DNA from 3 places in the Pseudomonas sp. Z4-7 genome. Region 3 is predicted to be linked to each of the others. Evidence: riboswitches for the same ligand, from Rfam matches in the RefSeq annotation. Region 3 holds a riboswitch; each other region holds the start of a gene.

Region 1 (2,257 bases), 2.2 Mb from region 3:
TCGGTGCTGGCGGCGTGCAACGGCCAGTGGCGTCGCACCCTGGTTCGCGGGCCCTTGGGCGCCGCTGTCGAGGCCCGCTGGGGCTGGCTGCCCGACAGCGGCACCGCGATCATCGAGATGGCTGAGGCCAGCGGCCTGCAACTGGTGCCGCCGGGACAGCGTGACGCGTGCTCCAGCAGCACCTTCGGCACCGGCGAACTGATTCGCGCCGCCCTCGATGAGGGTGCCCGGCGCGTGATCCTGGCGATCGGCGGCAGTGCCACCAACGACGGCGGAGCCGGGGCGATGCAGGCTCTGGGCGTGGCGCTGCTGGACGCACAGGGCCAATCGCTGCCGCCCGGCGGCGTGGCCCTGGGCAAACTGGCGCGCATTGACCTTAGCGAGTTGGACCCGCGCCTGGCCGGGGTGCGTTTCGAGATCGCCGCCGACGTCGATAACCCCTTGTGCGGGCCCCACGGCGCTTCAGCGGTGTTCGGCCCGCAGAAGGGAGCTTCTGCCGAGCAGGTGCAGCAACTGGATCGCGCGCTGGGGCATTTCGCCGAACACTGCGCCCAGGCGTTGCACCGGGACGTGCGCGACGAACCGGGCAGTGGCGCCGCCGGAGGCCTGGGATTCGCCGCCAAGGCCTTTCTCCAGGCCCGGTTTCGCACCGGCGTCGAAGTCGTTGCGCAATTGACCGGCCTGGCCGAGGCGATCAACGGGGCCGATCTGGTCATCACCGGCGAAGGCCGTTTCGATGCGCAGACCCTGCGCGGCAAGACGCCTTTTGGCGTGGCCCGCATTGCCCGGCGCCAAGGTGTACCGGTGATAGTCATTGCCGGCACGTTGGGGGAGGGTTACCAGGCGCTGTATGAGCATGGCATCGATGCCGCCTTTGCCCTGGCGAACGGGCCAATGACGCTGCAAGAAGCCTGCACCGATGCGCCACGCCTGTTGGCCGAGCGCGCGCGGGACATCGCCCGGCTCTGGCGCGTGGCGGCCCGCTAGATCGGCCGTGCCGGTGCCGACGATAAGGCACCGGCCCGCGGAGTTTGCCTCAGGGACATTGACCCGCCCGCGCACCCTGCGTAGCCTTGCGCCTTCGAGGTTCTTTGGCGTACGCCGAAGCTAAGAAGGGAACGCGGTCCAAGCCGCGGCTGCCCCCGCAACTGTGAACGGTGCTGTTTCTGCAAGGCCACTGTGCATGCCCTTTTTCAACGGGTGCACGGGAAGGCGCAGCAAATTGTCGGTCCAGGCTTTGTATGAAGCGTGGACCGGCCCGCCGTCAGCCAGGAGACCTGCCTCGACAACAGATTCTCACTACAACCGGGCGGGGTGATCCGGTGGCGAAATCTTCCGCGCGCGTCTGTGCCAGCGGTTGTCGTCCCGTTTGCCCGCCACCTTGCCAAAGGGCATCCGATGAAAACACTGGCCAAACTCCCCGTCACCATCGTCACCGGTTTCCTCGGCTCGGGTAAGACCACCTTGCTGCGGCACATGCTCGATAACGCCCAGGGCCGGCGCATCGCGGTGATCGTCAACGAATTCGGCGAGCTCGGTATCGACGGTGAGATTCTCAAGCAGTGCTCCATCGGTTGCACCGAAGAAGAAGCCAACGGCCGGGTCTACGAATTGGCCAACGGTTGCCTGTGCTGCACCGTGCAGGAAGAGTTTTTCCCGGTGATGCGCGAACTGGTGGCCCGTCGCGGCGACCTCGACCACATCCTCATCGAAACCTCTGGCCTGGCCCTGCCCAAGCCCTTGGTCCAGGCCTTCCAGTGGCCGGAAATCCGCAGCGCCTGCACGGTCGATGCGGTGATTACCGTGGTCGACAGCCCGGCCGTGGCCGCCGGTACTTTTGCCGCGTTCCCCGACCAGGTCGATGCCCAGCGCAAACTGGACCCGAACCTGGATCACGAATCGCCGCTGCACGAGCTGTTCGCCGATCAACTGGCGAGCGCCGACCTGGTGATCCTCAACAAGGCCGACCTGATCAGCCCTGAGGACCTGGCAAAAGTCCGCCTGGAAGTCGCCGAAGAATTGCCGCCAGCGGTCAAGGTCATCGAAGCCAGCAGCGGTCGCCTGCCGCTGGACGTACTGATCGGCCTGGGCGCCGGCTCCGAAGAGCACATCGACAGCCGCCACAGCCACCACGACCATCACCATGACGGTGATGATGACGACCACGATCATGACGCCTTCGACTCGATCTCCCTCGAACTGCCCCAGGCCGATGAAAGCCTGCTGCTGGACGCGCTGACGCAACTGGTGATCCAGC
Region 2 (2,257 bases), 810 kb from region 3:
CCCTGCATGGCGCCCAAGGCCTGGAGCAATCGCGCAGGTTCGTCCTTGCCGTCGTCGATGATGACGGTGACCAGATTGCCGCCGGCTATGGTCCGGGCTGCTTCGAGCGCCCGATTCAGGGGGGTGACAATACTGCGGGTCAGGAGCAAGGCCAGCAGCACGGTTGCCAGCGCGGCGATGACCGAGACGACGATAATGCCGGTGATGGCGCTGCTGTAGTAGCCGTCAGCCTTGGCCGATGCTTCGCCGGCGCTGGCCACGTTGAACTCGATGAGTTTGTTGAGCTGTTCGCCCATCAGGTCGGTGCCTTCCTTGATCCGCGTATTGATATGGGCGCGCAGTTGATCAAGCTTGTCCTGACGCGACAGCTGGAGCATTTCCTGCTGGGCCTCGAGATACTTTGCAAGCGTCGCGGAAAAAGTCTTGTACAGCTCGGCCTCTTGCGGGGTGGCTGGCAGCGCCGCATAGCTGTTATTGGCCTTGTGCAGTTTTTCCACCAGCACACCGATGCGCCCGTCGGCCTCGTTCAGGCTGGCCGGGTCACGGTTCACCAGTATGCGAAACGAGAGGATCCGCATACGCAAGACGCTTTCCATCACACTGGCCAGATGGCTGACGCTGGGCACCTGGGTCTGTTCCATGTCCACCGAAGCCTGGCGAATGACGGACATGCGATTGGCGGCGAACACGCCGAGGACGACGACAAGCAGTGCGATGACAGTGAAGCCGAGAAAGGCTCGGGGGGCGATATTCAAACTGCGTAGGGACATGGGGAAGCCTCGGGTGATGGTCGAGCCTCCATGCCGCCAGCGTATCGTTTGGGATAATTGTGTGTACGCCTACCTCGTTATCGGCCTGACTTGCGGCTTTTGCAGGGCGAGATGAAAAATAATCCACCGCATCGGTGGCGCGAAGCCGCGATTGACGCCCCGGCCTCGCCCATGGTCTCCTGTCGGCCTAGTTACGGGTGCCCTTCACAGGGTGAAACGGGAAACCGGTGAATCGTGTGCTTTACTCCAAGGCCACGTCAGTCCGGTGCTGCCCCCGCAACGGTAAGCGAGCGAAGCGTCGAATCCACTGTGCCTTGGCATGGGAAGGTGACGCTTGCAGGCAAGGCTTTGGCCCAGCCCCTCGCGAGCCCGGAGACCGGCCCATGACTCAAGCTCAACAAACCCGCGGTGGGCGGGCGCTGTTCGAATTCTGGCGAGCCCTCGCCCGGGTTTTCATTGCGCTCGCTTCCCCGCCGACAAACCCGAGGGAAGCGCCATGTCGACCATCAGCAGCACCGCCCGCACCACCAGCAGCACTGTCACCCTGAGCCAGCGCCTGAGCGCGGCGGTCCTCGCCTCGATCCTCGGTGCGGGCCTGGTCTACTTCGCCGGTTTCTCCCACATCGAAGCGGTGCACAACGCGGCCCACGACACCCGGCACAGCGCCGCGTTCCCGTGCCACTGAGACCTGACGACATGATCAAGCGTATCGCCCGGACTGCCGGTTTCAGCGGGCTGCTGGCCGCCCTGCTGTTGACTCTTCTACAAAGCCTGTGGGTCTCGCCGCTGATTCAGCAAGCCGAAACCTACGAAAAGGCCCCGGCCAGCGAAGTCCATGAGCATGCTTCGGGCGCTGCCCACAGCCACGACGCCGAAGCCTGGGAACCGCAAGACGGCTGGCAACGCCTGCTCGCCACCACCGGCGGCAACCTGGTGGTCGCGGTGGGTTTCGCCCTGATGCTGGCGGGCCTGTACACCTTGCGCGAGCCGACGCGTACGTCCCAGGGCTTGCTTTGGGGCCTGGCCGGTTACGCCACCTTCGTCCTCGCGCCAACGCTTGGCCTGCCACCGGAACTGCCTGGTACGGCGGCGGCTGAGCTGGCCCAGCGGCAGATGTGGTGGATCGGCACGGCGGCGTCCACGGCGGTAGGCATCGCCCTGATTGCCTTCGGCCGGCAGTGGCTGCTGAAGCTGCTGGGTGTTGCGACGTTGCTGGTGCCTCACGTCATCGGCGCGCCGCAGCCTGAAGTCCATTCGATGCTGGCCCCCGAGGCGCTGGAAAGCCAGTTCAAGATCGCCGCGCAACTGACCAATGTCGCGTTCTGGCTCGCCCTGGGCCTGATCAGCGCCTGGCTGTTTCGCCGTGGCGCCCAGGCTCGCCACGACGCATGAATAGCGGGCCGATCCTGGTGGTCGGCCTGGGCTGCCAACGCGGTTGCCCGGCCAGTGCATTGCGGGCATTGCTTGAGCAGACGCTGCTGGCCCAT
Region 3 (2,257 bases):
GCCGCTGCGTCGAGGCGAACGTCCAGGTCATTCAGTTCGCTGGCCTGGACCAGTCCGAGATGGCGGCTCGGCAACTCGATGCCGGTTTCTCGCGAGAGCGCGCCGTACCAGCGCAGGCCTTCGGTCAGGCTGCCCTCGAGCAATTGCGCGTGGCGCAGGGTGCCGACCCGGTTGGCCAGTACGCCAGCGAACGGCAAGTCCGGCTGATAACGGGCCAGGCCCAGGGCCAGGGCGCCGAACGTCTGGGCCATGGCGGTGCCGTCGATCACTGCCAGCACCGGCACGCCGAAGTGGCGCGCCAGGTCGGCGCTGGACGGGGTGCCGTCGAACAGCCCCATCACCCCTTCGATCAGGATCAGGTCCGCTTCGGCGGCGGCTTCCCACAACAGTCGGCGACTTTCCTGCTCGCCGACCATCCACATATCCAGTTGATAGACCGGTGCGCCACTGGCGCGCTCAAGGATCATCGGATCAAGGAAATCAGGTCCGCATTTGAACACACGCACCTGGCGCCCCTGGTTGCGATGCAACCGTGCCAGCGCCGCAGTGACGGTGGTCTTGCCCTGGCCGGAAGCCGGCGCGGCAATCAACACCGCCGGACAGTGGCGGCTGGTCATCGAAGCATCGTTCACAGTTCGACGCCTTTCTGCGCCTTGATGCCGGCCTGGAAGGCATGTTTGATCATGCCCATTTCGGTCACGGTGTCGGCCAGCTCGATCATTTCCGGCTTGGCACCCCGGCCAGTGACCACCACATGTTGCATGGGCGGGCGGGCCTGCAAGTCGCTCAAAACCTGATCGAGATCGAGATAACCGTGCTTGAGAGCGATGTTCAGCTCATCAAGCACCACCAGGCCAATCGACGGATCGCCGAGCAGTTGCCGCGATACCGCCCAGGCCGCTTCGGCGGCGGCGATGTCGCGCTGACGATCCTGGGTTTCCCAAGTAAAGCCTTCGCCCATGACGTGAAAGCGCACCTGCTCCGGGAAGCGTCGGAAAAACAGCTCCTCGCCGGTGCTGTTGCGCCCTTTGATGAACTGCACCACGCCGCACTGCATGCCGTGGCCCATGGCACGGGCGAGCATGCCAAACGCCGAACTGCTCTTGCCCTTGCCGTTGCCGGTCAGCACCAGCAGCAGGCCACACTCGTTCGGTGAATTGGCGATGCGCTCGTCAATCACGGCTTTCTTGCGCAGCATGCGCGCCAGGTGGCGTTCGTCGCGATCGGGCGTATCGGTCATGAGGGGAGCTCTCCGTTGGGACTGGATAACGGCGGGCGGGCAGAAAAAAGGACGGCAGCGAGCCTGGCATCGCCCACCGTGATGCCGTTGGATGAATCAGGCCGGTCTCCGGGCTCATGAGCGGCGTAATGCCTGGCTGCGCGCCTTCCCATGTCTTGCGACACAGTGGTGAGTGGCCTGCGTGGCCACAAAGCACAGCGTTGACTCATTTACCGTTGCGGGGGCAGCGCCGGGTTCGCGTTCGCTCACCGGCTTCCCTGTTTCACTCTGTCGGCCGCGACCGCGCCACAGAGCACCTGAAACAAGCCGCGAAGGTTAGAGGGTTGGGGATGGAGCGTCAATTAAAGCCGCCACATGCATCGGCTCATTGAGTGGTCCTGATCAATAAACTGACATCGATCTTGTGTGAAGCTGTGGCAAGTGATATCAAATAGACACTACGACCCGCTATCACAAGAACAAGAGGGCAAACGCATGCAAGGCATGATTATCAGCAATCCAAAGCTGGAGTTTCTACGCCCGGTGCTGGAACGCTGGTTCGACTGTATCGATCGCTACAACGCCGTGCGCGGCGATAACGACACCCCCTACTGGCATGATCAAAAAGCCAACCTCGGGTTGCTGTCTGCCGCTGCCTGGATGGCGGAGATGGTCACGCTGCAGAACGCAGCGACGCGCAAGCAGAATGAAGAAGGCGAACGCAACGTCAGCGCCGACCTGTTCATCGCCAGCACCGATGAGCGCGCCTTCATCCAGGCCACCCAGCGCTGGCCGAAGGTCAACAACCTGAACCTGACCCAACCTTTGCTCGAAGCCGCCAGCGACGCCAAGCGCATCAGCTACGCCAGCGACCTGAAACTGGGCTGCCTGTTCGTTGCCCCGCAAAAAGCCCAGCAAAGCGCCACGCCAGAAGAGTTGCAGGACATGATCGACGACCTGCAGAAGGAGAACACCTGCGCCGTGGCCTGGTATTTCCCCTACGCCTATCGCAAATTGCGCAACGAGGCGGGCCAGTAC

What was found. Region 3 has a riboswitch for cobalamin ahead of cobO (cob(I)yrinic acid a,c-diamide adenosyltransferase). Riboswitches for the same ligand answer to the same signal wherever they lie in the genome.
Region 1: linked by a shared signal. The riboswitch ahead of cobW (cobalamin biosynthesis protein CobW) and the one ahead of cobO (cob(I)yrinic acid a,c-diamide adenosyltransferase) in region 3 are both predicted to bind cobalamin.
Region 2: linked by a shared signal. The riboswitch ahead of J3P91_RS16960 (CbtB domain-containing protein) and the one ahead of cobO (cob(I)yrinic acid a,c-diamide adenosyltransferase) in region 3 are both predicted to bind cobalamin.

What each region holds. Positions count from the first base shown of each region.
Region 1 is NZ_CP071642.1:2,346,846-2,349,102, forward strand. Features, by position in the region: gene J3P91_RS10720 (glycerate kinase) at 1-987, shown strand, start outside; cobalamin riboswitch at 1,068-1,299, shown strand; gene cobW (cobalamin biosynthesis protein CobW) at 1,399-2,257, shown strand, end outside.
Region 2 is NZ_CP071642.1:3,784,928-3,787,184, forward strand. Features, by position in the region: gene J3P91_RS16950 (methyl-accepting chemotaxis protein) at 1-8, opposite strand, end outside; partial or broken gene J3P91_RS16955 (MCP four helix bundle domain-containing protein) at 48-770, opposite strand; cobalamin riboswitch at 949-1,169, shown strand; gene J3P91_RS16960 (CbtB domain-containing protein) at 1,267-1,455, shown strand; gene J3P91_RS16965 (CbtA family protein) at 1,467-2,162, shown strand; gene J3P91_RS16970 (cobalamin biosynthesis protein) at 2,159-2,257, shown strand, end outside.
Region 3 is NZ_CP071642.1:4,591,397-4,593,653, forward strand. Features, by position in the region: gene J3P91_RS20440 (cobyrinate a,c-diamide synthase) at 1-617, opposite strand, end outside; gene cobO (cob(I)yrinic acid a,c-diamide adenosyltransferase) at 629-1,240, opposite strand; cobalamin riboswitch at 1,323-1,555, opposite strand; gene J3P91_RS20450 (hypothetical protein) at 1,715-2,257, shown strand, end outside.